DNA from 2 places in the Pseudocitrobacter faecalis genome. Region 1 is predicted to be linked to the other one. Evidence: predicted binding sites of a transcription regulator. Region 1 holds the regulator's gene; the other holds the start of a gene.
What was found. The regulator Fur, encoded in region 1, represses iron uptake genes when iron is present. The targets are predictions, from matches to a motif close to ATAATAATGAGAACNACTATCAA.
Positions count from the first base shown of each region.

Region 1 (15,552 bases):
CAAGCTGGCGTTGATCCGCCAGTATCAGTCCGAAGGTCGTATGGTGGCGATGACTGGCGACGGCACCAACGATGCCCCGGCACTGGCGCAGGCTGACGTGGCGGTTGCAATGAACTCCGGTACTCAGGCGGCAAAAGAAGCGGGCAATATGGTCGATCTCGATTCCAACCCGACCAAGCTGATTGAAGTGGTGCATATCGGTAAACAGATGCTGATGACCCGTGGCTCACTCACCACATTCAGTATCGCCAACGACGTGGCGAAGTATTTCGCCATTATTCCGGCGGCGTTTGCCGCAAGCTGGCCGCAGCTTGGCGTGCTGAACATTATGCATCTGCATTCGCCGGATTCAGCCATTCTGAGCGCGGTGATTTTCAACGCCCTGATTATCGTCTTTCTGCTGCCGCTGGCGCTGAAAGGGGTGAGTTATCAGCCCTTATCCGCTTCTGCGATGCTGCGCCGTAATCTGTGGATCTACGGTCTGGGTGGCCTGATTGTGCCGTTTATCGGCATCAAAGCTATCGATCTGTTACTGACTCTGTTTGGTCTGGTGTGAGGTATACCATGTCTCTGCTTCGTCCTGCTGTTGTGATTTTTCTTTTTCTGGCGCTTCTCACGGGTGGCGCCTACCCGCTGCTGACCACCGCGCTCGGCCAGTGGTGGTTCCACGAACAAGCTAACGGTTCGCTGATTACGGAGGGCAATGAGGTTCGCGGTTCCACGCTGATTGGGCAAAACTTTACCCAACCCGGCTATTTCCACGGTCGCCCCTCCGCCACATCTGATGTGCCTTACAACCCGATGGCCTCGGGCGGCAGTAATCTGGCCGCCAGCAATCCGGCGCTGGATGATGCCATTCGCCAACGTGTCGCCCAACTGAGGGCAGCAAATCCGGATGCACCACCCGCCGTTCCTACGGAGCTGGTAACGGCCTCCGCCAGCGGACTGGATTACGGCCTGACCCCGGAAAGCGTGCGCTGGCAGGTACCGCGCGTCGCCAAAGCGCGTCACGTCTCACCGGCGTGGCTAAATGCGCAAATCGACGCGGCGACACAAAAACCGCTGCTCGGTTTTCTCGGCCAACCTGTGGTAAATATTGTTGAGCTGAATATGGCGCTGGATGCCCACAAGGAAAACTGATGATGACCGACGAGCCGCAACGTCCAAACCCGGATCGCCTGCTGGAGCAGACGGCCTCCCCGCATCGCGGAAAGCTGAAGATTTTCTTTGGTGCCTGTGCCGGCGTGGGGAAAACCTGGGCGATGCTGGCAGAGGCCCAGCGTTTGCGAGCGCAGGGGCTGGATATCCTGGCGGGCGTGGTGGAAACCCACGGGCGTAAAGAGACTGCGGAAATGCTCAAAGGCCTGACGGTACTACCGCAAAAGCGGCTGTCATGGCAGGGGCGTTATCTGCATGAATTTGACCTGGACGCCGCCCTCGCCCGCCGTCCGGCGCTGGTGCTGATGGATGAAATGGCGCACAGCAACGCGCCCGGTTCGCGTCATCCTAAACGCTGGCAGGATATCGACGAACTTCTGGAAGCCGGAATCGACGTCTTTACTACCGTTAATGTCCAGCATCTGGAAAGCCTGAATGATATTGTCAGCGGCGTCACCGGTATTCAGGTGCGCGAAACGGTGCCCGATCCTTTTTTTGATGCCGCCGACGAAGTGGTACTGGTCGATCTCCCGCCGGACGATTTACGCCAGCGGCTGAACGAAGGCAAAGTGTATCTCGCCGGGCAGGCCGAACGCGCTATCGAGAATTTTTTCCGCAAAGGGAATCTCATCGCCCTGCGAGAACTGGCCCTGCGTCGCACGGCGGATCGCGTTGATGAACAGATGCGCGCCTGGCGCGACATGCAGGGTCAGGAAAAAGTCTGGCATACCCGCGATGCTATCCTGCTCTGTGTCGGCCACCATACGGGCAGCGAAAAACTGGTGCGCACCGCCGCGCGTCTGGCCGCGCGTTTAGGCAGCGTATGGCATGCCGTGTATGTGGAAACGCCTACGCTGCATCGCCTGCCTGAAGCCCAGCGCCGCGCGATCCTCAGCTCGCTACGTCTGGCGCAGGAACTGGGCGCGGAAACCGCCACCCTTTCCGATCCTTCGGAAGAAAAAGCGGTGATCCGCTACGCCCGAGAGCATAATCTTGGCAAAATTGTGATCGGCAGGCAGGAGAAACGTCACTGGTGGAGCGGCGAACGCTTCGGTGACCGCCTGGCCCGTCATGCACCGGATCTCGATCTGCTGGTCGTCGCGATGGACGAGAAACCCGCTCCGCTGCCTTCATCAACCCGCGATCCGCGCAGCTTCTTTGACAAGTGGCAGGTGCAAATCCGTGGCTGCGCGGTGGCATTTGCTCTTTGTACTGCCATTACGCTTATCGCGGCGCAGTGGTTAATGGCGTTCGACGCCGCCAACCTGGTCATGCTCTATCTGCTCGGCGTTGTGATCGTCGCCCTCTTCTATGGCCGCTGGCCGTCGGTACTGGCGACGGTTATCAATGTTATTAGCTTCGATCTCTTTTTTATTGCCCCACGCGGTACGCTGGCGGTGTCTGATGTGCAATACCTTCTGACCTTCGGCGTCATGCTCACCGTGGGGCTGGTGATCGGCAACCTGACCGCCGGTGTGCGCTACCAGGCGCGCGTGGCGCGCTATCGCGAACAACGCACCCGCCATCTGTACGAGATGTCGAAAGCACTGGCTGTGGGGCGCAGCGCCGAAGATATCGCCCGCACCTGCGAGCAGTATATTCAGTCAACTTTCCATGCCCGCAGCCAGGTGCTGCTTCCCGACGAGGATGATAAGCTCACACCGTTCACGCCGCAGGATGGCCTGACGCCGTGGGATGACGCTATCGCCCGCTGGAGCTTTGATAAAGGCCAACCGGCAGGCGCGGGCACAGACACGCTGCCCGGCGTGCCGTACCAAATCCTGCCGCTAAAAAGCGCCAGCAAAACGCTGGGGCTGGTGGTGGTCGAACCGCTTAACTTGCGCCAGTTGATGATCCCCGAGCAGCAACGTTTGCTGGAGACCTTCACTTTGCTGGCCGCCAACGCACTGGAACGGCTGGCGCTGACCGCCAGTGAAGAACAGGCACGTTTTGCCAGCGAACGGGAAAGTTTACGCAACTCGCTGCTGGCGGCGCTTTCCCATGATTTACGCACGCCGCTGACAGTATTGTTTGGTCAGGCGGAAATTCTGACCCTCGATCTCGCCAGCAGCGGCTCGCCGTACGCGCCGCAGGCAAACGAAATTCGCCAGCACGTGTTAAACACGACACGTCTGGTAAATAATTTGCTGGATATGGCGCGTATTCAGTCTGGCGGCTTTAATCTTAAGAAAGAGTGGTTGACGCTGGAAGAAGTGATTGGCAGCGCGTTGCGCATGCTGGAGCCCGGCCTTAACGGGCAGCAGATTGCGCTGTCGCTTCCCGACCCGCTGATGCTTATTCACGTCGATGGCCCGCTCTTTGAGCGCGTTCTGATTAATCTGCTGGAAAACGCGGTTAAGTACGCCGGGCCGCAGGCTCAGATAGGCATTAATGCCAGCGAGCAAAATCATCAACTGCGCCTTGATATCTGGGATTACGGGCCGGGCATCGCGCCGGGGCAAGAAACGCGAATTTTTGATAAATTCTCCCGCGGGAATAAAGAATCCGCCATTCCCGGCGTCGGGCTGGGGCTGGCGATTTGCCGGGCCATTGTCGATATTCATGGCGGCACGCTGTCAGCCAGCAATCGTCCTGAAGGCGGTGCCTGTTTTCGTGTTACACTTCCGCTGGAGTCTCCACCGGAACTTGAAGAATTTCATGAGGATATGTGACCAGCGTTCTGATTGTTGAAGATGAACAAGCCATTCGCCGTTTTCTGCGCACCGCGCTGGAAGCCGAAGGGCTACGCGTGTTTGATGCTCAAACGTTACAACGTGGGTTGCTGGAAGCGGCGACCCGCAAACCCGATCTGGTGATCCTTGACCTCGGCTTGCCCGACGGCGACGGTATCGATTTTATCCGCGACTTCCGCCAGTGGAGCGCCACGCCGGTCATTGTCCTTTCCGCACGCAGTGAAGAACATGACAAAATCGCTGCGCTGGATGCGGGCGCGGATGATTATCTCAGCAAGCCCTTTGGCATTGGCGAGTTACAGGCCCGTTTGCGCGTCGCGCTACGCCGCCACGCCAGTTCCCAGCCTAATGATCCGGTGCTGACATTCTCTGATGTGCAGGTGGATCTCGCCGCTCGACGCATTGTGCGCAGTGGTGAAGAAGTGCATCTCACCCCTATTGAATTTCGCCTGCTCGCGGAACTGCTCAATAACCCGGGGAAGGTGCTGACCCAGCGTCAATTGCTGAATCACGTCTGGGGGCCGAATGCGGTGGAACACAGTCATTATTTGCGCATTTATATGGGCCATATTCGGCAGAAACTGGAAGTTGACCCGGCACGGCCTCGCCACTTTTTAACCGAAACGGGAATTGGCTATCGATTTATGCTTTAACTCAATAGTTATTTCCCTGTCATACAAATAAACCTTCAAATATATTCCACGAGATAATTCCATGGAATAATCTCATGGAATTATCTCGTCTCTCTTTATTCTTTTTTATCGAGCAGCGTCACAAAAAAACGCTATTTTCATCGTGCCCCCAGAGATTAATTATTGCTAACATCCAACCGACAGTTAATCTGCGACGTCGTGATCATCTTCAGGGAACAGGCAAGTTGTTAACTTGCCAAAATATCGTTATCAGGCAGAAGGACATCATGAAAAAATTAAAAATTGCCATGGGCAAGGCCTGCCCGCAAGCATTCATCACTACCCGAGAGTTCACATCACTCGACACGACAAACTTTGTTGACGTCGCCGCCATTGTACTGAGTTATGCTGAACTGAACGATACTGTATTAAAGCGTATTCATACCACCGGATATTCAATACCCATTTTTGTTACTCTTGCATCAGAGCAAAACATTAATGAGAAATATTTGGCATCTATTACCGCTATTTTCTCAGAGAAACCAGAAGCGGCAGAATATCAGGGCCGACAGCTGGAAACTGCCGCACAGAAATATGAAAGCCAGCTACTGCCACCTTTTTTCCACGCGCTCGTCGATTACGTTGAGCAAGGGAATAGCGCCTTCGATTGCCCTGGGCACCAGGGCGGGCAATTCTTTCGCCGTCATCCTGCGGGAAATCAGTTTGTCGACTATTTTGGTGAAACGCTTTTTCGCTCAGACTTGTGTAACGCGGATGTCGCAATGGGCGATCTGCTCATTCATGAAGGTGCCCCCTGCACCGCGCAGCAGCATGCCGCAAAAGTGTTCAATGCTGACAAAACCTATTTCGTTCTGAATGGCACGTCCTCATCAAATAAAGTCGTGCTCAACGCACTTCTGACGCCGGGCGATCTGGTGCTTTTCGACCGTAACAACCACAAATCAAATCACCATGGCGCACTGCTGCAAGCAGGTGCAACGCCGGTGTATCTTGAAACTACGCGTAATCCTTACGGCTTTATTGGCGGCATTGATGCCCACTGCTTTGAAGAGCGTTATCTGCGTGAATTGATCGCCGAAGTGGCGCCAGCACGTGCGCAGGAAAAACGCCCCTTCCGCCTGGCAATTATTCAACTCGGGACTTACGATGGCACCATCTACAATGCACGTCAGGTGGTCGATAAGATTGGCGGACTCTGCGACTACATTCTCTTTGACTCAGCGTGGGTTGGCTACGAACAATTTATTCCGATGATGGCTGACTGCTCGCCACTGCTACTGGAACTCAACGAAAACGATCCGGGTATTCTGGTGACTCAGTCTGTCCATAAACAGCAGGCCGGCTTCTCGCAAACGTCTCAGATCCACAAAAAAGACAGCCACATCAAAGGGCAATCGCGCTACGTTCCCCATAAGCGTTTGAACAACGCATTTATGATACATGCCTCCACCAGCCCGTTCTATCCGCTGTTTGCGGCACTGGACGTCAACGCGCAGATGCATAAAGGCGAGAGCGGTAAAAAGATGTGGATGGATTGCGTGAAGAATGGTGTTGAAGCCCGCAAACTTATCCTTAGCCGCTGCCGCCACATTCGCCCGTTTGTACCGACGACCATTGACAGTAAGCCGTGGGAAAGCTGGGATACCGACGTTATTGCCAACGACCTGCGTTTCTTCCAGTTTGTGCCAGGTGAACGCTGGCATGCCTTTGAAGGCTATGCGGATCATCAGTACTTTGTTGACCCTTGCAAACTGCTGCTCACCACGCCGGGTATCAACACACAAACCGGCGAGTATGAAGCGTTTGGCGTCCCCGCTACGATTCTTGCCAATTTCTTGCGCGAAAATCATATTGTGCCGGAAAAATGCGATCTGAACTCGATTTTGTTCCTCCTGACGCCAGCAGAAGACTTGCCCAAACTGCAACAACTGGTTGCGTTGCTGGGACGGTTTGAACAATTGCTCGAAGAAGATGCTCCTCTTGCTGAGGTTTTACCGTGCCTGTACAAACAGCACCAACAACGTTACGCCGGATACACTCTGCGCCAGCTGTGTCAGGAGATGCATGATCTGTATGCGCGTAATAACGTTAAACAGCTGCAAAAAGAGATGTTCCGCAAAGCACATCTGCCCCGTGTTGTTATGAGCCCTCAGGAGGCCAACTATGCCTACCTGCGTGGTCAGGTTGATTTGGTTTCTCTGCGTAATGCTGAAGGACGCATTGCGGCTGAAGGCGCCCTCCCTTACCCACCGGGCGTCTTGTGCGTCGTTCCTGGTGAGATCTGGGGCGGTGCGGTGCTTCGCTATTTCGCCGCGCTGGAGGAAGGTATCAACCTGCTGCCGGGCTTCGCACCGGAATTACAGGGCGTTTATATTCAGGAGCATGAAGGCCGCAAAGCGGTGTGGTGTTACGTGATTAAAGAGAGTTAACCTGCGCGACACGCCAGTAAAAAAGGAGCCTTTCGGCTCCTTTTTCACAATCGATCAGATTACGCGTTTTTCAGCACTTCACTAACAATCTCAACCGCTTCTTTCTCAATCTGCTTGCGATGCTCTTCACCCAGGAAGCTCTCGCAGTAGATTTTATATGCGTCTTCCGTGCCTGACGGACGCGCGGCAAACCAGCCGTTATCGGTCATCACTTTAAGACCGCCGATAGATGCGCCATTACCCGGTGCAGCCGTCAGACGTGCGGTGATAGGGTCGCCTGCCAGCGTGCTGGCGCTCACCATCTCTGGAGAGAGTTTTGACAGCGCCGCTTTCTGTGCAGAAGTCGCGCCCGCTTGCAAACGGTTGTAGCTTGGCGCGCCGAAGCGTTTAGCCAGCTCGTTGTAATGCTCTTGCGGGTTTTTGCCGGTGACGGCGGTGATTTCCGCAGCCAGCAAGCACATGATGATGCCGTCTTTATCAGTCGACCACGGCGTGCCGTCGAAGCGCAGGAACGATGCCCCGGCACTCTCTTCGCCGCCAAAGCCGAAGCTGCCGTCAAACAGGCCATCAACAAACCATTTGAAGCCCACCGGCACTTCCACCAGCTTACGGCCCAGATCGTTCACCACACGGTCGATCATCGCCGAAGAGACCAGTGTTTTGCCCACGGCGACATCTTTGCCCCACTGCGGACGATGCTGGAACAGATAGTTGATGGCAACCGCCAGATAGTGATTCGGGTTCATCAGACCCGCAGGCGTGACGATACCGTGACGGTCGTAGTCCGGGTCGTTGGCGAACGCGAGGTCAAACTTGTCGCGCAGCGCCAGCAGGCCCGCCATTGCGCACTCGGAGGAGCAGTCCATACGGATGGCGCCATCTTTGTCGAGATGCATAAAGCGGAAAGTCTGGTCAACCTGGTCGTTAACAATGGTCAGGTTCAGGTTGTAGTGTTCACCGATACGTTTCCAGTATTCGATACCGGAACCGCCCAGCGGATCGACGCCCAGCGTCAGGCCCGCTTTCTGGATAGCCGCCATATCGACGATATCCGCCAGCCCTTCGATGAAGGGTTGTACCAGATCCCTCTCTTTCACATGGCCGGACGCCAGCGCGGCATCCAGAGAAATACGTTTCACGCCTTTCAGGCCATCGGCCAGCAGCGCATTGGCGCGATCTTCCACCACTTTGGTGACGTTAGTATCGGCCGGGCCACCGTTAGGCGGATTGTATTTGATACCACCGTCTTCCGGGGGGTTGTGAGACGGCGTAATCACGATACCGTCTGCCAGTGGGCCACCTTTTTTGTTGTGAACCAGAATGGCGTTTGACACCGCAGGCGTCGGCGTAAAGCCGTTATTTTCCTGCACAATGACATCCACACCGTTTGCCGCCAGCACTTCGAGCACCGAGATAAACGCCGGTTCAGAGAGCGCGTGGGTATCTTTACCGACGAAGCAAGGGCCGGTAATGCCGTTTTTCGCACGATCTTCGGCGATAGCCTGCGCGATCGCCAGAATATGAGGTTCATTGAAACTCTGGCGCGCCGCGCTGCCACGGTGTCCGGAAGTACCGAACTTCACTGCATGCTCTGCGTTACCCACTTCCGGTTTCAGCACATAGTACTGAGAGGTCAGTTGGGCGACGTTAATCAAATCACTCTGTTGTGCAGGCTGGCCCGCACGGTTATGGATTGCCATTGCTTGATCCTTCTTATGCAAGGGTTAGATTGTGCCGCATACCTTTTCGATTAATTCAGCGGGGAACTGCATGGTTTGCATGATGTGTTCCACCATACTGCATTTACGACCGGTATTGGTATTCGTGATTACCCAATATGGGGTTTCCGGTACCTGTTTCGGTTTAGTCTGATTACCGTTTTTCAGCAGGGTTTGCTCGTTGGCGGCAAAGTAGACACGCGTGCGCCCATGAAGCGATTCCGTCGCTTCGGCAAACGCGTTGTTATCCAGTTTGTAGAGCGTCGTCAGGATCAGCATAAAGCGATTGACGGCTTTTTTCTGCTCGGCATATTCGTCAGAGAGCAGCAGTTCACGCATAGCACGAACTTTGTCTTTCGCGGTTTTAACCGGTTTTACCTCGGCAACTGGAGCAACCTGAGCAGGCGCGACTTCAGCTTTGGCAACCGGAGCAGCAACAACAGGTTGTGATGCGGCGGAAAACTTCAGCATTCGCCGTAAAATGTCGGATGCGCTCTCGCCAATGTGCAGTGTGTGGGCGGCAATATAGCGATAGAGTTCGTCATCAACTTCGATCGTTTTCATCTTAATCCAGTGCAATAATTTTTCTGAATACAAGTTGCTGGGATTATATGTTCAAAACCCAACAGCGGATAGCGTCATACCAGGATAGCGGCAAAAATGGGATAAAAATCGTATCTTGCCCCTGAATGTGAGAATGTCCAACATAATACCCTAACCCGACAGAGCGAAAAAAAGAACTTTGCTATGAAATTGAATACCCGAGCGCAATCTGCACAAAACCTGCACAATAATTCCCCCATCATGCTCGTTCACGGCCTTTTTGGCAGCCTTGATAACCTCGGCGTGCTGGCACGCGACCTGGTGACCGACCACGATATCCTGCAAGTCGATATGCGTAACCACGGTCTTTCGCCGCGAGCAGATGAGATGAACTACCCGGCGATGGCGCAAGACTTACTGGATACCCTCGACGCCCACAACATTGAGAAAGCCACGGTGATTGGTCACTCGATGGGCGGTAAAGCGGTGATGGCCCTGACCGCCCTGGCCCCGGAACGTATCGAGCATCTGGTCGCTATTGATATCGCGCCGGTGGACTATCATGTGCGTCGCCACGATGAGATTTTTGCGGCGATTAACGCCGTCACCCGCGCGGGCGTCTCCTCACGCCAGCAGGCCGCAACCGTCATGCGCGAATTTTTAGCCGAAGAAGGCGTGATTCAGTTTCTGCTGAAGTCATTTGTTGACGGCGAGTGGCGCTTTAATGTGCCGGTGCTGTGGGATCAATACCCGCACATCGTCGGCTGGGAGACGATTCCGGCGTGGGATCAGCCGGCACTGTTTATTCCCGGGGGGAATTCGCCTTACGTTACCGAAGCTTACCGTGACGACCTGCTCTCGCAATTTCCGCAGGCGCGTGCACATGTTATCGCTGGTGCCGGTCACTGGGTGCATGCTGAAAAACCGGACGCGGTACTGCGCGCCATCCGCCGTTATTTAGCAGACTGATTAAAAACTCAACGACCGCGCGCCATTATGGCCGTGGTCGTTGGCGTGTCGGTTGCACTGATGTATGATTGCGCGCTGTCTGCACCGGGCGTTTCCCGGTAGCTTGTTTCCCCGAAGTCACTCTGAATCATGGCAAAAGAACAAACGGACCGCACGACAATTGATTTGTTCGCAAATGAGCGTCGGCCGGGAAGACCCAAAACCAATCCGCTTTCGCGTGACGAACAGCTGCGCATCAATAAGCGTAATCAATTAAAACGCGATAAAGTTCGCGGTCTGAAGCGCGTCGAACTGAAACTCAATAACGACGCGGTAGATGCCCTGAACGAACTGGCAACCGCGCGCGATATGAGTCGCAGCGAGCTTATCGAAGAGATTCTGATGAGCCAGTTAGCCGTGCTCCGCGCGCAGGAAAAGCTCTGAAAATTACGTAAAATCCCGCTTTCATGTAGCAGAGTGTGCAGTCCGGTACGATTGCTGATTCCGCACCCTTCTCTGTTCTGCTATGATTGCCCTTATCTGTGGGCAATACGCCACCACCATATCATTAAGTTTCAAGAGGTTATTTAACTCATGGCAATCGTTGGCATTTTCTTTGGTAGCGACACCGGCAATACCGAAAATATTGCAAAAATGATTCAGAAACAGCTTGGTAAAGACGTTGCCGACGTGCATGACATTGCCAAGAGCAGCAAAGAAGACCTGGCTGCATTCGACATTCTGCTGTTAGGTATTCCGACCTGGTATTACGGTGAAGCCCAGTGCGACTGGGACGATTTCTTCCCGACTCTGGAAGAAATTGATTTCAATGACAAACTTGTTGCACTGTTCGGCTGCGGCGACCAGGAAGACTACGCGGAATACTTCTGTGATGCGCTGGGTACTATCCGCGACATCATTGAACCGCGCGGTGCGACCATCGTCGGCCACTGGCCAACGGCCGGTTACCACTTCGAAGCCTCTAAAGGCCTGGCCGATGACAATCACTTCGTGGGTCTGGCTATCGATGAAGACCGTCAGCCGGAACTGACCGCTGAACGTGTAGAAAAATGGGTTAAACAGATTTCTGAAGAGCTGCATCTGGAAGAGATTAAAAACGCCTGATGTTTAATGCGGCGTGATTGTTAAATCGCGCCGCATTAATAGGTAGAAGCAATCAAAATAATAGCTACAATTTTTTAACTTTTGAGCGTAAATCTGTACAATATCTTCTGAATTTAGCGAGTTTGCAGGTCAAGCCTCGTTTTCGATATCTTTATTCGCCCAGGTCTTGCTGTTTTCATTTAGAAGGCGTCATTCTATAATGAGACGCATTACACTCGGTGCACTCTCTGTGTTACTTCCGCGTTTGGAAGTCAATCGTTTAGCAACAGGACAGATTCCGCATGACTGACAACAATACCGCATTAAAGAAGGCTGGCCTGAAAGTCACACTTCCCCGGTTAAAAATCCTGGAAGTGCTTCAGGAACCAGACAATCACCATGTCAGTGCGGAAGACTTATACAAACGCCTGATCGACATGGGTGAAGAGATTGGTCTGGCGACCGTCTATCGCGTTCTCAATCAGTTTGATGACGCTGGCATCGTTACACGCCATAATTTTGAAGGTGGCAAGTCCGTTTTCGAACTGACTCAGCAACACCATCACGATCACCTCATTTGCCTCGACTGCGGCAAAGTTATCGAATTCAGCGATGATTCCATCGAAGCCCGCCAGCGTGAAATCGCTGCGAAACACGGGATCCGCTTAACCAACCACAGCCTGTACCTGTATGGTCACTGCGCTGAAGGTGACTGCCGCGAAGATGAACACGCGCACGATGGCGTAGAGAAGTAATTATCTTCAGGATTCTGTAAAGCCAACCTTCGGGTTGGCTTTTTTATTGGTGTGTACTTCCTTTTTCTCACTTCCCTCTCCGCTAATGTTGCTTTAATGTAAAATCCCCCACCTTTTGGAGAGTGAGATGGAGCTTCGCCAGTTACGCTATTTTGTCCGCATTGTCGAAACCGGCAGCATGGGTAGTGCGGCCCTCGATCTGAATATTGGCGTTTCGGCACTTAGCCAGCAGATGACCCGACTGGAAAACGATCTCGCCATTCGTCTGTTGCAGCGGACGTCACGCGGTGTGACGCCGACCCATGCGGGTTTAGCTTTTTTCTCACAGGCACAACTGGCTATCCGCCATGCCGATGATGCGATTCTCGCCGCCAGAGAAGCACGCCTTTCCGGACACGTCAGCGTAGGCATGGCACCCAGTACCGCCTCTATTCTCGGTATCCCCTTCATGAAAGCCATGCGTGAAAGCTACCCCGACGTGCGTCTGCATGTTGTCGAAAGCCTTTCCGGCAATCTGGAGCGAATGATAAATACCCGTCAGATTGATTTAGCCATTGTCTTTCAAAAGGAAAAAATCGTTCGCTGGAGCGCCAGGCCTATCCTGGAAGAGCGACTGTTTCTCATTGCCCACCATACCCTGCTTGATAACATTGCCGATGACACGCTATCACCGATACAGCTGTCTGGTATCCCCCTCATTATGCCGAGCCTGGGCCACGGACTGCGTGGGAGATTAGAAACAATGGCCAGGGAACACGCCATACATCTTGATATCGTCTCAGAGATTGATGGTCTTGCCTTGTTAATGCAGGCCGTGCGAAACGGTCTGGGGGCCACGCTTCAGCCTGGCGCTGCCGTTTCGCATCTTGATAATGAAGTCTTGAGAGTGATCCCGATCCACAATCCTATACTTAGCCGCCCCAACTTTCTGGTCAGTTTATCGGATAATGAATTGACCCCCGCAGGCCTTGCCACCCGCGTCGTACTCACCAAAGTCATGCGTGAACTCGTTCAGGAAGGAGAGTGGCCGGGCGCAACGCTTTACCTTAACTAAACCCCTGTTTAGCAACCCAGCATAGCGCTCTTGCAAATTAGCCATGTACATTTCAATTACAAATTTAACAAAAAGTTAAAGTGTAATGAGGTTGAAGATGGTTGATGTTCTGGTGATCGGCGGCGGAAATGCCGCCTTATGCGCCGCCCTGACGGCTCGCGAAGCGGGTGCTTCGGTGCTCATGCTGGAAGCGGCACCCCGCCAGTGGCGCGGAGGAAATTCGCAACACACGCGTAATTTACGCTGCATGCATGACGCGCCACAGGACGTTCTGGTAGAGAGCTATCCCGAAGAGGAATTCTGGCAAGATCTGCTTCGCGTCACGGAAGGTAACACCAACGAAGCGTTGGCCCGACTGGTGATCCGTACGTCATCCGAATGCCGCGACTGGATGCGTCGGCATGGCGTTAACTTTCAGCCGCCCCTTTCCGGCGCGTTGCACGTCGCCCGCACGAATGCCTTTTTCATGGGCGGAGGCAAAGCCCTCGTCAACGCCTACTATCGCAGCGCCGAAAATCTGGGCGTGGAAATACGTTATGACACGCCTGTGCAGGCTCTGGAGCTTCAGGACGGAGAATTCGTTGCCGCACTGGCAGGAGACGAGCGAATTGAAGCCAGATCTTGCGTGCTTGCCGCTGGAGGTTTTGAATCCAATCGCGAATGGCTGCGCGAAGCATGGGGGGAAAACGCGCGAGGAGAATGGCCTGCCGACAACTTTCTGATCCGCGGGACACGGTTTAACCAGGGTGTACTGCTCAAATTTATGATGGATAGCGGCGCGGATATCATCGGCGATCCCTCCCAATCCCACTGCGTAGCGATTGATGCCCGTGCGCCACTTTACGACGGCGGCATTTGTACGCGTGTTGATTGTGTATCGTTGGGCATCGTCGTCAGCCGCGACGCGCAACGTTTCTATGACGAGGGTGAAGATTTCTGGCCGAAACGTTATGCCATTTGGGGGCGTCTGGTCGCTCAACAGCCTGGGCAGATTGGTTATTCCATTATCGACAGTAAAGCGATCGGCCATTTTATGCCCCCTGTTTTTCCCGGAGCTCAGGCGAACACGTTAGAAGAACTCGCCCGTCAACTGGGCCTTGACGCGACCCGTTTTGCCAGGACAGTGACCCAATACAACCAGGCATGCCAGCAAGGACAATTTGATCACACCACGCTCGACAACTGTGCCACCGAAAATCTTATGCCACCAAAATCGCATTGGGCGCGGCCAATCGACACGCCCCCCTATTATGGCTACGCCCTCAGACCCGGGATCACTTTTACCTATCTTGGGCTTCGGGTTAACGATCGTGCGGCGGTTCATTTTGCCGGGCGCCCAAGCCGGAATCTGTTTGTCGCAGGGGAAATGATGGCCGGAAATGTGTTGGGTAAGGGGTATACCGCAGGCGTCGGCATGTCCATCGGGACAACTTTCGGGCGCATCGCAGGGAAAGAAGCCGCGCTGGCGGCAAAACGGGAGGTGCGCAATGAAGCAGCTTGAGAAACTCATTATTGAGGCGAAAATACTGACCGAACCTGAAGCAGAAGTTGAACGGGTGATGCAGGTGTGTAATGCCTGCCGCTATTGTGAAGGTTTTTGCGCGGTATTTCCGGCGATGACCCAGCGGCTGGCGTTCGGCAAAGCGGATATCAACTATCTTGCTAACCTATGTCACAACTGCGGTGCCTGCCTGCACGCTTGTCAGTATGCGCCACCCCATGAATTTGCTATCAATGTGCCAAAAGCCATGGCGGAAGTGCGCCTGGAGACCTATCAACATTATGCGCAACCTGCTGCGTTCGGAGCACTCTATCGTCGGGCCGGGCTGACCGTAACTCTGGCCCTGGCTTTCGGTCTGGTACTCTTTTTACTTCTCGCGATGGCATTGAAGGGGCAGCTTACACACCCTCCGCTTGCCGGCGATTTTTATCAAATCTTTCCCCATAATTTGCTGGCGTGGATGTTTGGTTCGGTTTTTGCCATAGCGGTAGCGTTACTCATGGCGGGAATCATACGTTTCTGGCGAGAAATCACACCGGGCGCTCCGCACGTCAGAGATATCGCGAAAGCCTCTCACGACGCCCTCACCCTGAAATATCTTGATGGCGGCCATGGCAAAGGCTGCAACGAAGCAGACGATGCCTTTACATTGCTGCGCCGTCGCTTTCATCACTTCACTTTTTACGGATTTATGCTCTGTTTTGCCGCCACGCTTGTCGCCACGGCTTATCACTATATTGCCGGTTGGGAAGCCCCCTACCCCTTCTTTAGTGCGCCGGTCATACTCGGCACCCTTGGCGGGCTGGGACTGCTTATCGGCCCGGCAGGGTTACTGTGGCTGAATTTTCGCCGCTCACCTTTGCATGGCGATCCGCGACAAAAGCCGATGGATCGAGGATTCATCATGCTGTTATTACTCACCAGCCTCACAGGCCTAGGGCTGCTGGCGGTAAGAGATACGACGTGGATGGGGATCCTGCTTGCCATCCATCTCGG
Region 1 covers NZ_CBDDNJ010000002.1:2,978,320-2,993,871, forward strand. The annotation lists gene kdpB (potassium-transporting ATPase subunit KdpB) at 1-556, shown strand, start outside; gene kdpC (potassium-transporting ATPase subunit KdpC) at 565-1,140, shown strand; gene kdpD (two-component system sensor histidine kinase KdpD) at 1,143-3,830, shown strand; gene kdpE (two-component system response regulator KdpE) at 3,827-4,504, shown strand; gene speF (ornithine decarboxylase SpeF) at 4,771-6,933, shown strand; gene pgm (phosphoglucomutase (alpha-D-glucose-1,6-bisphosphate-dependent)) at 6,993-8,633, opposite strand; gene seqA (replication initiation negative regulator SeqA) at 8,658-9,215, opposite strand; gene ybfF (esterase) at 9,399-10,163, shown strand; gene ybfE (LexA regulated protein) at 10,293-10,586, shown strand; gene fldA (flavodoxin FldA) at 10,737-11,267, shown strand; gene fur (ferric iron uptake transcriptional regulator) at 11,549-12,001, shown strand; gene tcuR (tricarballylate utilization LysR family transcriptional regulator TcuR) at 12,129-13,055, shown strand; gene tcuA (FAD-dependent tricarballylate dehydrogenase TcuA) at 13,153-14,556, shown strand; gene tcuB (tricarballylate utilization 4Fe-4S protein TcuB) at 14,543-15,552, shown strand, end outside.

Region 2 (15,552 bases), 1.9 Mb from region 1:
ATGTAACGGCGTTCGCCGTCTTTGTACAGAACCAGCGCGATGTTCGCGGAGCGGTTCGGATCGTACTCAAGACGTTCAACTGTTGCCGGGATACCGTCTTTGTTGCGTTTGAAGTCAACAATACGATAAGCCTGCTTATGGCCACCACCGATGTGACGAGTGGTGATACGGCCATTGTTGTTACGACCACCGGATTTGCTGTTTTTTTCCAGCAACGGAGCAAAAGGTTTGCCCTTGTGCAGCTCAGGGTTAACCACTTTAACTACGTGGCGACGACCCGGAGATGTCGGTTTACATTTAACAACTGCCATTGTATTACTCCTCCGACTTACTCAGCGCCGCCAACGAAGTCCAGATTCTGGCCTTCTTTCAGGGTGACGTAAGCTTTTTTCCAGTCGCTACGACGACCGATACGCTGTCCGTGACGTTTAACTTTCCCTTTAACGACCAGGGTGTTAACGACTTCGACTTCGACTTCAAACAGTTTCTGCACAGCAGCTTTGATTTCTGCTTTGGTCGCGTCTTTAGCAACTTTGAGAACGATGGTGTTAGTTTTTTCCATCGCAGTAGACGCTTTTTCAGAAACGTGCGGTGCGCGCAGCACCTTCAGCAGACGTTCTTCACGAATCATGCCAGCATCTCCTCAACTTGCTTAACAGCATCAGCAGTCATTACGACTTTGTCGAAGGCGATCAGGCTAACCGGGTCGATACCCGTTGCATCGCGAACGTCAACCTTGTGCAGGTTACGTGCTGCGAGGAACAGATTTTCGTCCAGCTCACCGGTGATGATCAGCACATCTTCCAGAGCCATGTCTTTCAGTTTCTGAGCCAGCAGCTTAGTTTTAGGCGCTTCTACAGAGAACTTCTCGACAACGATCAGACGATCCTGACGTACCAGTTCGGACAGAATGCTTTTCAGCGCGCCGCGGTACATCTTTTTGTTAACTTTTTGACTGTGGTCCTGCGGACGCGCAGCGAAGGTTACGCCACCTGAACGCCAGATCGGGCTCTTGATAGAACCTGAACGCGCACGGCCGGTACCTTTCTGGCGCCATGGTTTTTTACCAGAACCAGTTACTTCAGCACGAGTCTTCTGAGCACGAGTACCCTGACGAGCACCAGCTGCATAAGCAACAACAACCTGGTGAACCAGCGCTTCGTTGAAATCACGACCGAAGGTAGTTTCGGAAACAGTCAGCGCGCTCTGCGCGTCTTTCAATACTAATTCCATTGCTATCCCCTTACGCCTTCACAGCTGGTTTAACGATCAGGTCGCTACCGGTTGCACCCGGGACCGCACCTTTCACCAGCAGCAGGTTGCGCTCAGCGTCAACACGTACTACGTCCAGGCTCTGAACAGTTACACGTTCGTTACCCAGCTGACCTGCCATTTTCTTGCCTTTGAACACTTTGCCCGGAGTCTGGTTCTGACCGATAGAACCCGGAACGCGGTGAGACAAGGAGTTACCGTGAGTAGCGTCCTGGGTACGGAAGTTCCAGCGCTTAACGGTACCAGCAAAACCTTTACCTTTAGAGGTACCGGTTACGTCAACTTTTTTAACTTCAGCAAACAGCTCGACGCTGATGTTCTGACCAACAGTGAATTCTTCACCATCTGCCAGACGGAATTCCCACAGGCCGCGACCAGCTTCTACGCCAGCTTTAGCGAAATGGCCAGCTTCCGGCTTGGTTACACGGTTTGCTTTTTTAGCACCGGTGGTAACCTGAATAGCACGATAGCCATCGTTAGCCAGGTCTTTAACCTGAGTAACACGGTTTGCTTCAACTTCGATTACGGTTACTGGGATAGATACGCCATCTTCAGTGAAGATGCGGGTCATACCCACTTTTTTACCGACTAAACCAATCATTGTATCAACCTCTCAATCGCTCGATGACCTGATTAACCCAGGCTGATCTGCACGTCTACACCGGCAGCCAGGTCCAGACGCATCAGAGCATCAACGGTTTTCTCGGTTGGCTCAACGATGTCAACCAGACGCTTGTGAGTGCGAATTTCGTACTGATCGCGCGCGTCTTTGTTAACGTGCGGAGAGATCAGAACGGTAAAGCGCTCTTTGCGGGTCGGCAGCGGGATCGGACCGCGAACCTGCGCACCAGTGCGCTTGGCAGTCTCGACGATTTCCGCGGTTGATTGATCGATCAGACGATGATCAAACGCTTTAAGGCGGATACGGATTCTTTGGTTCTGCATGAGACCAGAGCTCCAATTATTTTATAGACGAAATGATTACTCCTCAAACCCATTACGATTGATGGGAGAGTGTAACCGTTCTTACGTAGCCCCCCAATTGGGGGCATTGTTGATGACCAAAAAGCGCCATCGGGTTCAGATTGAACCGCTGTCAATATTAGACAAGCCCGCGTATTATACGCAAATACCAGCGTGAAGCAAGGGGTGTTTAGAAATTAGTCATGATAATTTGCGGCGCTGCGCGCACTGCGTCCGGTAAATAATGTCATCCATGAAGAAATGCCGGATAACACCTCGCACTGCTGTCTTTTGCCTTTTGCACTCTGAACGCGCCTTCGCCACACTCCTGGCCAGGATAATTTACCGGACGCGAGTATGTCTTATGCCCCCCTGCCCTTTTTCGTTGTCTACACGCTGTTAACTCTGGCGCTTAGCTGGCATGACTGGCGTACCGGCCTCCTGCCTGACCGCCTGACCTGCCCGCTTTTATGGGGTGGCGTGCTTTATCATCTGTGCTTTTATCCTGCACGTTTATCTTTATCATTGTGGGGAGCCATCGGCGGATACATTGCCTTTGCGCTGATTTACTGGGGTTACCGAAGCCTGCGTCACCGGGAAGGATTAGGGTATGGCGATGTGAAATTTCTTGCCGCGCTGGGGGCGTGGCATGGCTGGCAAGCGCTACCGGAACTGATTCTTACTGCCACGTTGTTGGCCCTGATTTTCATCAGCCTGTCAGCGCTTCATCTGCGTGAATGGCAGGCACTAAAAAACCCGCTGCCTTTCGGCCCTTTTCTGGCCGCAGCGGGTTTCATCATATACGGGCTTGGGGTGACTTAGTCTTCGACTTTAATTTGTGACTGCAGATAATTTTGCAGACCAATTTTACCGATCAGATCCAGCTCAGTTTCGAGCCAGTCGATATGATGCTCTTCTTCACTGAGGATATTGATAAGCATATCGCGGCTCACATAGTCGTGAACACTGTCGGTATACGCAATGGCTTCACGTAAATCTTTCGCACCTTCCAGCTCAAGGCGGAGATCCGATTGCAACATCTCTTCCACATCTTCGCCAATTTGCAGTTTGCCAAGATCCTGAAGATTCGGTATCCCCTCGAGAAACAAAATACGCTCGATATATTTATCGGCATGTTTCATCTCATCAATTGATTCGTGGTACTCAATGTCATTGAGGCGCATCAGGCCCCAGTTTTTGAACATTCTCGCGTGGAGAAAGTATTGGTTTATTGCGACAAGCTCGTTTCCCAATAATTTATTGAGATAATTTATAACCTTAACATCACCTTTCATTATGTAGTCCCTCCGCTTCCACTTATTGAAGCGTAGAACGGGCTACAGGGATGTCAAAAAAAGAATAGGGCTCAGGCGATTTCCTGATATTCCGGCATCTGCGTTAATTCATCTTCCATCACTTCGCGGGCCGCACGTACGCACTTACCGCATTGATTTCCAACGGGTATAAATTTGCGTAATTGCTGGAAAGATTGTGGATGAAACTGGCGAACTGCCTGGCGAATTTTTTTATCGCTTACACCGTTACACAAACAAACGTACATAATCACTCCCGCTTAATTTATGAACAGAGTGTAAATGAGAATAGTTATGATTACAATAGCAGATGACAAATGACGCAGCGGGGGCGCATTTTAAAATAAATAAGAAGGCAGGTATCAGACAGCAAAAAGGGCGCCGAAGCGCCCTTTTTAAGCTCAAAACTAATTAATTAATAATTAGCTCATTACTTTAGCAACAACGCCCGCGCCAACGGTACGGCCGCCTTCACGGATTGCGAAACGCAGACCGTCGTCCATCGCGATCGGGTGGATCAGGGTAACAACCATTTTGATGTTGTCGCCCGGCATTACCATCTCTACGCCTTCCGGCAGTTCGATGGTGCCAGTCACGTCAGTAGTACGGAAGTAGAACTGCGGACGGTAGCCTTTGAAGAACGGAGTATGACGGCCGCCTTCATCTTTGGACAGGATATAAACTTCAGATTCGAATTTGGTGTGCGGCTTGATGGAACCCGGCTTAGCCAGTACCTGACCACGTTCGATTTCTTCACGTTTGATACCACGCAGCAGAACACCAACGTTCTCACCCGCACGGCCTTCGTCCAGCAGTTTGCGGAACATTTCAACGCCAGTACAGGTAGACTTAGCAGTCTCTTTGATACCAACGATTTCAACTTCTTCACCAACTTTGATGATACCGCGTTCTACACGACCGGTAACAACGGTACCACGACCGGAGATGGAGAATACGTCTTCGATCGGCAGCAGGAACGGCTTGTCAATCGCACGCTCTGGTTCCGGGATGTAAGAATCCAGGAAGCCAGCCAGTTCGATGATTTTCGCTTCCCACTCTGCTTCGCCTTCCAGCGCTTTCAGAGCAGAACCACGAACGATCGGCGTGTCGTCGCCCGGGAAATCGTACTGAGACAGAAGTTCACGAACTTCCATTTCTACCAGTTCCAGCAGCTCTTCGTCATCAACCATGTCGCATTTGTTCAGGAACACGATGATGTACGGAACGCCTACCTGACGACCCAGCAGGATGTGCTCACGAGTCTGCGGCATCGGGCCGTCAGTCGCAGCAACAACCAGGATCGCGCCGTCCATCTGCGCAGCACCGGTGATCATGTTTTTAACATAGTCGGCGTGGCCCGGGCAGTCTACGTGCGCGTAGTGGCGAGTCGGGGTGTCATATTCAACGTGAGAAGTGTTGATGGTGATACCACGAGCTTTTTCTTCCGGTGCGTTATCGATCTGGTCGAAAGCACGAGCAGCACCGCCGTAGGTTTTAGCCAGTACGGTGGTGATTGCAGCGGTCAGAGTAGTTTTACCGTGGTCGACGTGGCCGATAGTACCAACGTTGACGTGCGGTTTTGTACGTTCAAATTTTTCTTTAGACACGGCTATATTCCTTACTATAGTGCTCTCCCCTTCAGGAGAGAGCACGGGACTTAGGTTTTAACCCCGGGGATTATTTACCACGGGCTTCGATTACGGCCTGAGCAACGTTGTTCGGCGCATCATCATACTTCAGGAATTCCATGGTGTATGATGCACGACCTTTGGTCAGAGAACGCAGCTGAGTTGCATATCCGAACATTTCAGACAGCGGAACTTCAGCGTGGATCTTAACGCCAGTTACTTCAGATTCCTGACCGCGCAGCATACCGCGACGACGGCTCAAGTCACCGATAACATCACCAGTGTTCTCTTCCGGAGTTTCTACTTCAACCTTCATGATAGGCTCAAGCAGAACAGGTTTTGCTTTCTTAAAGCCTTCTTTAAAGGCAATAGAAGCAGCCAGTTTAAACGCCAGTTCAGAGGAGTCAACGTCGTGGTAAGAACCGAAGTGCAGACGAATACCCATGTCTACAACCGGATAACCAGCCAGCGGACCAGACTTCAGCTGCTCCTGGATGCCTTTATCAACGGCCGGGATGTATTCGCCAGGAATTACACCACCTTTGATGTCGTTGATGAACTCGTAACCTTTCGGGTTAGAGCCCGGCTCCAGCGGGTACATGTCGATAACGACGTGACCATACTGACCGCGACCACCAGACTGTTTCGCGTGTTTACCTTCGATATCGGTTACTTTCGCGCGAATCGCTTCGCGGTAAGCAACCTGAGGTTTACCGACGTTCGCTTCAACGTTGAATTCACGTTTCATACGGTCAACGATGATGTCGAGGTGCAGCTCACCCATACCAGCGATGATGGTCTGGTTAGATTCTTCGTCAGTCCATACGCGGAATGACGGGTCTTCTTTAGCCAGACGACCCAGAGCCAGACCCATTTTTTCCTGGTCAGCTTTGGTTTTCGGTTCTACTGCGATGGAGATTACCGGCTCAGGGAATTCCATACGTTCCAGAATGATCGGCGCATCTTGATCACACAGCGTGTCACCAGTGGTTACGTCTTTCAGACCGATTGCAGCAGCGATATCGCCCGCGCGAACTTCTTTGATCTCTTCACGTTTGTTAGCGTGCATCTGAACGATACGACCGAAACGCTCACGTGCAGCTTTCACGGAGTTCAGTACGGTATCACCAGAGTTAACCACACCGGAGTACACACGGAAGAAGGTCAGGTTACCTACGAACGGGTCGGTAGCAATTTTGAACGCCAGAGCAGCGAACGGCTCGTCATCACTTGCGTGACGCTCAGCCGGCGTGTCTTTACCGTCGTCCAGGATACCGTTGATCGCCGGAACATCGATTGGGGATGGCAGGTAATCAATTACCGCATCCAGCATCGCCTGAACACCTTTGTTCTTGAACGCAGAACCACAGGTTACCAGGATGATTTCGTTGTTCAGAACACGCTGACGCAGAGCAGTTTTGATCTCTTCTTCAGTCAGTTCTTCACCACCCAGGTATTTCTCCATCAGCTCTTCAGAAGCTTCAGCAGCGGATTCCAGCAGGTTCTGGTGCCATTCGTTGGCCAGTTCAACCATGTCAGCAGGGATATCTTCGTATTCGAAGGTAACGCCCTGGTCTGCATCGTTCCAGTTGATGGCTTTCATTTTCACCAGGTCAACAACACCGGTGAAATGTTCTTCAGCACCAATTGCCAGCTGCAGCGGAACCGGGTTCGCGCCCAGACGGGTTTTGATCTGACCAACAACTTTCAGGAAGTTAGCGCCCATACGGTCCATTTTGTTAACGAACGCGATGCGCGGAACTTTATATTTGTTAGCCTGACGCCATACGGTTTCAGACTGTGGCTGAACACCACCGACTGCGCAGTAAACCATTACCGCACCATCAAGAACACGCATGGAACGTTCTACTTCGATTGTGAAGTCAACGTGCCCCGGGGTGTCGATGATGTTTACGCGATGCGGTTCATACTGCTTAGCCATACCAGACCAGAATGCAGTAGTCGCTGCGGAAGTGATGGTAATACCACGTTCCTGCTCCTGCTCCATCCAGTCCATGGTAGCGGCGCCGTCATGAACTTCACCGATTTTATGGTTTACACCGGTGTAGAACAGAATACGTTCGGTAGTGGTGGTTTTACCGGCGTCGATGTGCGCACTGATACCGATGTTACGGTAGCGTGCGATGGGTGTTGTACGAGCCATTTGATTCCTCGTTTATCTTTTTAGGCGTTCAGTTAAGTAACCCAAAGCGGGCTGCTTCGCTGAAGCGCCCGCCTGGTGACTAATACTCCGAAGGGATTACCAACGGTAGTGTGCGAACGCCTTGTTGGCTTCGGCCATACGGTGAACGTCTTCACGTTTCTTAACTGCAGTACCTTTGTTCTCTGCAGCATCAGTGAGTTCGTTCGCCAGGCGCAGAGCCATGGATTTATCACCGCGTTTACGAGCAGCTTCAACGATCCAACGCATTGCCAGAGCATTACGGCGGACCGGACGGACTTCAACTGGTACCTGATAAGTAGAACCACCAACGCGGCGAGACTTAACTTCGACAGTCGGGCGCACGTTTTCGAGAGCTACTTCGAAAGCTTCCAGTTCATTTTTACCAGAACGCTGAGCCAGGGTCTCCAGCGCGCTGTATACGATAGTTTCTGCAGTAGATTTTTTACCATCTACCATCAGGATATTTACAAATTTAGCCAGCAGTTCTGATCCGAACTTAGGATCCGGCAGGATTTTACGCTGACCAATGACGCGACGACGTGGCATGGAAATACTCCGTTGTTAATTCAGGATTGTCCAAAACTCAAAGAGTTTAGTTTGACATTAATTTAAAACGTTTGGCCTTACTTAACGGAGAACCATTAAGCCTTAGGACGCTTCACGCCATACTTGGAGCGAGCTTGCTTACGGTCTTTAACGCCGGAGCAGTCAAGCGCACCACGAACGGTGTGGTAACGAACACCCGGAAGGTCTTTTACACGACCGCCACGGATCAGGATCACGGAGTGCTCCTGCAGGTTATGACCTTCACCACCGATGTAGGAGGTCACTTCAAAACCGTTAGTCAGACGAACACGGCAAACTTTACGCAGTGCGGAGTTCGGTTTTTTAGGAGTGGTAGTATATACACGAGTACATACGCCACGTTTCTGCGGGCAGGCTTCCAGTGCAGGCACGTTGCTTTTTGCAACTTTGCGAGCACGTGGTTTGCGAACCAGCTGGTTAACTGTTGCCATTAAATAGCTCCTGGTTTTAGCTTTTGCTTCGTAAACACGTAATAAATCGCCTCATATAATATGAGGACGCAGAATTTTAGGGCGGTGTCGAAAAGGTGTCAAGAAATATACAACAACCTGGCATCTACCAGGCCATCTGAGACGCATGTTTTACCGCCAGCCTGACGAAGTCAGTATAGCTAACCCTGACGACACTGTTCGAAATTTGACCACATAGCCCACGCGCTTCAACATCTTCTTGCAGCACGTGAAGGGATATGGGGGCGGAACGGAGGATATCAAGAAAGCGGCTGCCTTCAATTGCAGCCACCACGCCATCAGCACGAAGCAGCAAATCATCCCCCTCTTTCAGCACGCGCATCAGCGCGTTCATGTCCGTATGCCAGGGAGAAATACTTAAGGTATGCAGCATAGACGCCTCAGAAGCGGAGAATCACATCATAGCCATCAAGCTGCTGACGGAGCGCATCAGGCTCCAGCAACTCGACATCGGTGACAAAGGTCGTGGACGCACCTAAGCCGCGCTCCCGCAGCGACGCCGCGCACATCCAGACATTCTCAATATCGTAGAGCGACATCAGCTTAAAGGTCGCGATGTAATCGCGCGCCAGCACCGCTGACGGCTTTTGCTCGTTCAGTAGCTGAAACACCCCGTCGCCAATGAAAAATACACCGAGGTCTTCGCTTAATGCGGAGGCGGCCAGCAGGGCATCAAGCCCTTCACGGCCAGAAGCGCTCCCGTGCGGCGCCGTCGAAAAAATAAAAGCGACACGTTTCATCAGAACTGCACCATGCGATCGCAGGTCAGCGAAGCTTGCGCCAGCGCCCCCAGCCCGCTCAGAGAGAAGCCCGGCTGAAGATTAAAACCTGGCAGCGACAGATTTTTCGCTTCGGTTTCGTCCGTCACACCGCGACGTAATGCCGCCGCCACGCAAATATGCAGCTCGACACCCTGTTCATCATGCAGCCTCTGCCAGCCACGCACCACGTCAAACTCATCGCTGGCAGGTGCTGTAAGCTGATTGGCGTTGTAGACGCCCTCGCGATAAAAGAACACGCAGGCAAGCTCGTGACCTTCGCTCAGCACCGCCTGCGCAAACTGCAGCGCACTGCTGGCATGTTGCGTTCCGTAAGCCGGGCCGGTCACCATGATGGCAAAACGCATTACTTATCTTGCCCCACAAAGTCGCCGCTCTTGAACTGGCGGATGTAGAGATACACCGTGTGTTTGGAGATGTTCAGGCGGTCGGCCACCTGATTAATCGCATCCTTGATATCAAAGATTCCTTTCTCGTAAAGGTTAAGCACGATCTGGCGATTTTTAGCGTTATTGGAAACGTTGCGATCGGCATTCACCTCTTCAATCGTGAACTCCAGCGTTTGGGTCACCAGGTCTTCAACCGAAGAGGCAAAGTTAACCTGCGAGTTCACTTCCGGCGTTTCCGGCGGAATAAAGGTATTCATGATTTGGGAGAAAGGCACATCAAGATTCATGTTGATGCACAGCAGCCCGATAACGCGTTGTTCGCGGTTGCGAATCGCGATAGTTACGGACTTCATCAGCACTCCACTTTTGGCACGAGTAAAATAGCATTTGGAAACACTGCTATCTGCGCCGGTCATATCGTGCAGCATACGCAGGGCCAGGTCGGTAATCGGCGAGCCGATTTTCCGCCCGGTATGTTCACCGTTAGCGATTCGAATGGCCGAGCACTTCAGGTCCTGCAAAGAATGCAGCACAATTTCACAATGGGAACCAATGAGCATCGCTAACCCGTCCACGACCGCTTCGTAGGACTTCAGGATCTCGAAATCGGTTTTATCGAAAGGACGTTGATCCAGTAAATCAAGTTCACTGGTTTCGTTGGTTAAAAGCGACCTGGACATGTAAAAAAGCACTCCTTTTCAGGAGCCTGTCGTTATGTTGTCAGGGCAGGCTCATCACTAATAGGGGGATCTAAAGTAATACGCGCATCAGGCGCTTTCCAGCATTAATTATATCAGGCAGGTAATAAAAAGCCGCCGCCCAGTGGGCGGCGGCGGTCAGACTCTTATTTTTTATCTGCGGTTGCCGCTTTCTCAGCTGGCGCAGCGTCAGCTTTCGCGTCCGCTTTTGGTGCTGGCTTAACGTCTAACAGTTCAACGTCGAAGACCAGGGTGGAGTTAGCCGGGATCCCCGGAACGCCGGTTTTACCGTAAGCCAGATCTGGTGGGATAACCAGTTTGATTTTGCCACCTTTCTTGATGTTTTTCAGGCCTTCAGTCCAGCCTGGGATCACGCCATCAAGACGGAAGGAGAGCGGTTCGCCACGGGTATAAGAGTTATCGAACTCTTTACCGTCGATAAGCGTACCTTTGTAGTTGACCACCACGGTGTCGCTATCGGTCGGCGCGCTACCGGTACCCGCTTTCTCTACTTTGTAGAGCAGACCAGTAGACGAGGTTTTCACGTCTTTTTCTTTAGCAAATTTCGCGCGGTACTCTTTACCTTTCGCTTCGTTATCTGCGGCGTCTTTTTCCATCTTCGCCTGAGCGGAAGACTTCACGCGCGCTTCGAAAGCCTGCAGTGTTTGCTCGATTTCCTGATCGGACAGTTTGCTCTTATCAGCAAACGCATCCTGAACACCGGCGATCAGCTGATCTTTATCCAGTTTGATGCCCAGTTTTTCCTGTTCTTTCAGGGAGTTTTCCATGTAACGACCCAGCGATGCACCCAGTGCATAGGCGGATTTCTGGTCGTCGTTTTTGAAAGCGGATTTGCTTTCTGCGGCTGCTGCGGTTTTCGCGGAGTCAGCGGCAAACGCCAGCGGCGCATTCAGTGCAACGGCCATCGTGGTTGCCAGAAGCGTTACTTTAAACAGTGATTTCATCCATCTCTCCAGGGCCGGGGCCTCTCGCCCCAAGATTTACTAAGTGAGAAGCGTACTATATAGCCTTGCAGAACAAATCTACATACGAACGCTCCTGATTCTCGACACTTTTCAGACTATTTTTGTTTAAATTAGTTTCCCCCTTGACGAAGGAATGCTGCGTGGGTGCCGAAAGTTAAGTAGAATCCGCGGCACCGGGAAGTACGCCGGAACTAACAGCGAAGAGGTTAATGATGCAAGAAATGAGTATTGAAGCGCGGATGGAAGAACTTGAAAGCCGCCTGGCGTTTCAGGAGATCACCATTGAAGATCTTAACCAGACGGTCACCCAGCATGAGCTGGAAATGTCGAAGCTACGTGAACATCTGCGGTTACTGACGGAAAAACTGAAGGCCAGTCAGCCATCGCACATCGCGTCTCAGTCAGAAGAGACGCCACCGCCTCACTATTAAGACGTAAAAAAAGCGGGATTATTCCCGCTTTTTTGTTGCCGGATAGCGGTGCAAGCCCCTTGTCCGGCGAAGGCTAAATTAATGGCAACCGCAACCGCCGTTACCACAACCGCCTTTACCGTGTTCGTGACCATGGTCGTGACCGTGGCCGCCGCAGCAACCATCGTGGCCATGATCGTGATCGTGGTCGTGACCGTTCGCACCGTGAACGTGGCCATGAGCCAGTTCTTCTTCGGTAGCTTCACGGATAGCCACAACTTCCACGTTAAATTTCAGATTCTGACCCGCCAGCATGTGGTTACCATCAACCACAACGTGATCGTCTTCAACTTCAGTGATTTCAACCGGAACCGGGCCCTGGTCAGTTTCTGCCAGGAAGCGCATGCCAACCTGCAGTTCGTCAACGCCCATGAACACGTCTTTAGGAACGCGCTGCACCAGGTTTTCGTCATACTGACCGTAAGCGTCGTTCGCGCCGACAGCCACATCGAATTTATCGCCAACTTCGTGACCTTCCAGCGCTGTTTCCAGGCCAGAGATCAGGGAACCGTGACCATGCAGATAGTCCAGCGGCGCACTTACCGGAGACTCATCAACCAACACACCGTCTTCTGTACGTACCTGATAGGCCAGGCTGACCACCAGGTCTTTTGCTACTTTCATGATATCTCCTGAGCAAGGGAAGAATAGTGGCGCAGATTGTAGCGGAATTCTGCACCCGTGTACCCCTTAGCTTAAAAAAAGGCGAGCGATAACGCTAGTCGGGATGAAAAATGCCAATCACTTGCTCATCTTTGCGAACGTGCTCGCGCGCTTCTTTATCCGCTTCCCGCATCTGATGACCGCACTTAACACATTCAACAATATCAACATTATTTTCGCGCCACATGGCCATGGAATCCTGCGCCTGACACGCCGGGCATTTCGCGCCCGCGATAAACCGTTTACGTACCGCCATACTTCACCTTTTATTCAAATTCGTCCCAGCCATCCAGTTGGCGTCGCTCTTGTTGCATCTCTCGCTGGAAGATTTCTTCCAGTTCACGCCGGGCTTCCCGTACGCGCGAAATCTGCTGTGTATCGCTATGCACCGGCATCAGTTCACGCAGCATCCGCATATCGAGGCGACGGAAGTGCAGTTGCGCCCGCTGTGCCTGATGCGGATGCATTCCCGTCGAGATGAGCGCCTTACGCCCCAGTTCCAGCGCGCTGGAAAAGGTCTCACGGGAAAACTGTAACACGCCCGCCTGCAGCAGTTCGTGCGCTTCCACACGTCCCCGGGCACGCGCCATAATATTAAGGTGAGGAAAATGCTGCTGGCAGATTTCCACCAGCTTCATGGTGTCCTCCGGGTCGTTACAGGTGATGACTATCGACTGCGCCTGCTCCGCACCGGCAGAACGCAGTAACTCAACCTGCGTCGCGTCGCCGTAGTAGACCTTATAGCCATATTTTCGCATCAGGTTTACCGCACTGATATCGCGCTCCAGCACGGTGATGCGCAGCTTGTTCGCCATCAGCAAACGACCAATCACCTGACCAAAACGGCCAAAGCCAACCACAATCACCTGCGGCTTATCGTCTTCCACCCACGGCGCTTCCTCTTCTTCTTCCGGGCCGTTGAAGCGGCGCGACAGCACACGGTCGATTGTTTTCATCAGCAGTGGTGTGGTCATCATTGACAGGGTTACGGTCACCAGCAGCAGCGCCATCTGGTCGCCTTTAAACAGCTTCACGCTCGATGCGGCGGAAAAAAGCACAAACGCGAACTCCCCCCCCTGGCTGAGTACGCCAGCGAACTGCATCCGCTCGGAGCTACGCAGTCCATGCAGTCGCGCCAGCACATACAGCACCAGCGTTTTCACTGCCACCAGCACCACCACACTGCCGACCACCCACAGAATGTGGGTGTAGAGCACGCCAAGATTGAGCGCCATGCCCACAGAAATAAAGAACAGCCCCAGCAGCAGCCCTTAAAGGGCTCGATTGCTGTTTCCAGTTCATGGCGATATTCACTTTCCGCCAGCAGCACCCCGGCGATAAACGTTCCGAGAGCCATCGACAGCCCCAGCGCATCCATAAACAGTGCGGAGCCCAACACCAACAGAAGCGTCGCCGCCGTAAACACTTCACGCACGCCCGACGCCGCAATAAAGCGGAACACCGGACGCAACAGATAGCGTCCACCAATCAGTACACCACCAAACACCAGCACCTTCATGCCGATGGACATCCAGTCAAAATGGTCATCGCCCGATCCCGCCAGCAGAGGTACCAGCGCCAGCGCGGGGATCACCGCTAAATCCTGAAACAGCAGCACCGAAAAACCGAGTTGCCCCGATTCACTACGGTTCATCCCCTTCTCACGCATCAGTTGCAACGCCATCGCCGTTGACGACATCGCCAGGCCCAGCCCGCCAATCACCGCCGCTTGCCAGGAGAAATCCGTCAGCAGCAACAGGCCGCCGAGGATAAATGCACTCAACATGACTTGTGCCGCACCAATACCGAAGATAGGTCGCCGGAGTTGCCAGAGCTTGGCCGGGTTCAGTTCAAGCCCGATAATAAACATCAGAAAGACGACACCTAACTCCGAAAAATGAAGAATTTCATCGACGTCGCTGATAAAACCCAGCCCCCACGGGCCGATAGCAATCCCCGCCAGCAGGTAGCCCAGTACTGCGCCAATGCCCAAACGGGCAGCGAGCGGCACCGCCACCACCGCGGCAAACAGAAACAGCACACCGGCCAGTAACAGATCCGAACCTTCCATCAGCGGCCTCCTGGTGCAATCGGTGAGGCGAGCCACTCGCCATAGGCTCTCGCATGGCTCGCCAGCGCTTCCGGCGATTGACGGCGAGCCCAGTAGATGATCATCGGATTCATCCAGTGCATGCGACACATCGCCGCGGTCAGTTCAAAGGGACGTAAAATATCGCTCATCGGGTAGCGGTTCAGCGCGTCATAACGGTAGGCGCTTTCCGGTTCACCTGTAGTAATGACGCTACGCCAGTACTTTCCCGCCAGTTGGTTGCCCCCCACCCCGCTGGCAAAGCCGCGGCTGAGCACCCGGTCGAGCCACTCTTTAAGCAGCGCCGGGCAACTGTAGGTATAAAGCGGATGCTGGAACACAATCACCTCGTGCTCGCGCAGTAGCGCCTGTTCACGCGGGATATCAATAAAAAAATCAGGATAGTTTGCGTACAAGTCATGCACGGTCACGTTGCTCAGCTGCGTGGCAGGTTTGAGCAAAACCCGGTTCGCTACCGAGTCCTGTGATTCCGGATGGGCATACAGCAGCAATACTTTCGGCGTCTGCGACATCATTCCCCTCCGTTTATCATTTCCGGGCGCACGCGCAGCAGGAATGATTTTGTGTATCGTCATCATTTTGGGCTACCATTGCGGCCCGGTGTGGCGATTCGCTCACCACATTACATTATCACAATGACAATTTAACATACCCAGAACATACGGCGCCTTATGATTGTTTTCTCCTCGTTACAAATTCGACGCGGCGTGCGCGTCCTGCTGGACAACGCAACGGCCACCATCAACCCAGGGCAAAAAGTCGGCCTGGTGGGGAAAAACGGCTGCGGCAAATCCACGCTGCTGGCGTTATTGAAGAACGAGTTAAGCGCCGATGGCGGTAGCTTTACCTTCCCTGGCAACTGGCAACTGGCCTGGGTGAATCAGGAAACGCCTGCCCTTGCGGAGCCCGCGCTGGAGTATGTTATTGACGGCGATCGCGAATATCGTCAGCTTGAAGCGCAACTGAATGCCGCCAACGAGCGCAACGATGGCCACGCCATCGCCACCGTACACGGAAAGCTGGACGCCATCGACGCGTGGA
Region 2 covers NZ_CBDDNJ010000002.1:4,868,343-4,883,894, reverse strand. The annotation lists gene rplB (50S ribosomal protein L2) at 1-311, opposite strand, end outside; gene rplW (50S ribosomal protein L23) at 329-631, opposite strand; gene rplD (50S ribosomal protein L4) at 628-1,233, opposite strand; gene rplC (50S ribosomal protein L3) at 1,244-1,873, opposite strand; gene rpsJ (30S ribosomal protein S10) at 1,906-2,217, opposite strand; gene ACOXYR_RS23465 (prepilin peptidase) at 2,593-3,057, shown strand; gene bfr (bacterioferritin) at 3,054-3,530, opposite strand; gene bfd (bacterioferritin-associated ferredoxin) at 3,602-3,796, opposite strand; gene tuf (elongation factor Tu) at 3,971-5,155, opposite strand; gene fusA (elongation factor G) at 5,226-7,340, opposite strand; gene rpsG (30S ribosomal protein S7) at 7,437-7,907, opposite strand; gene rpsL (30S ribosomal protein S12) at 8,003-8,377, opposite strand; gene tusB (sulfurtransferase complex subunit TusB) at 8,502-8,789, opposite strand; gene tusC (sulfurtransferase complex subunit TusC) at 8,797-9,156, opposite strand; gene tusD (sulfurtransferase complex subunit TusD) at 9,156-9,542, opposite strand; gene ACOXYR_RS23415 (helix-turn-helix transcriptional regulator) at 9,542-10,264, opposite strand; gene fkpA (FKBP-type peptidyl-prolyl cis-trans isomerase) at 10,429-11,247, opposite strand; gene ACOXYR_RS23405 (protein SlyX) at 11,481-11,699, shown strand; gene slyD (peptidylprolyl isomerase) at 11,778-12,362, opposite strand; gene ACOXYR_RS23395 (YheV family putative zinc ribbon protein) at 12,457-12,657, opposite strand; partial or broken gene kefB (glutathione-regulated potassium-efflux system protein KefB) at 12,668-14,472, opposite strand; gene kefG (glutathione-regulated potassium-efflux system ancillary protein KefG) at 14,472-15,023, opposite strand; gene ACOXYR_RS23380 (ABC transporter ATP-binding protein) at 15,183-15,552, shown strand, end outside.
Region 2: a site for Fur is predicted at 3,831-3,853, ahead of bfd (bacterioferritin-associated ferredoxin). Genes of this name have one in related genera too.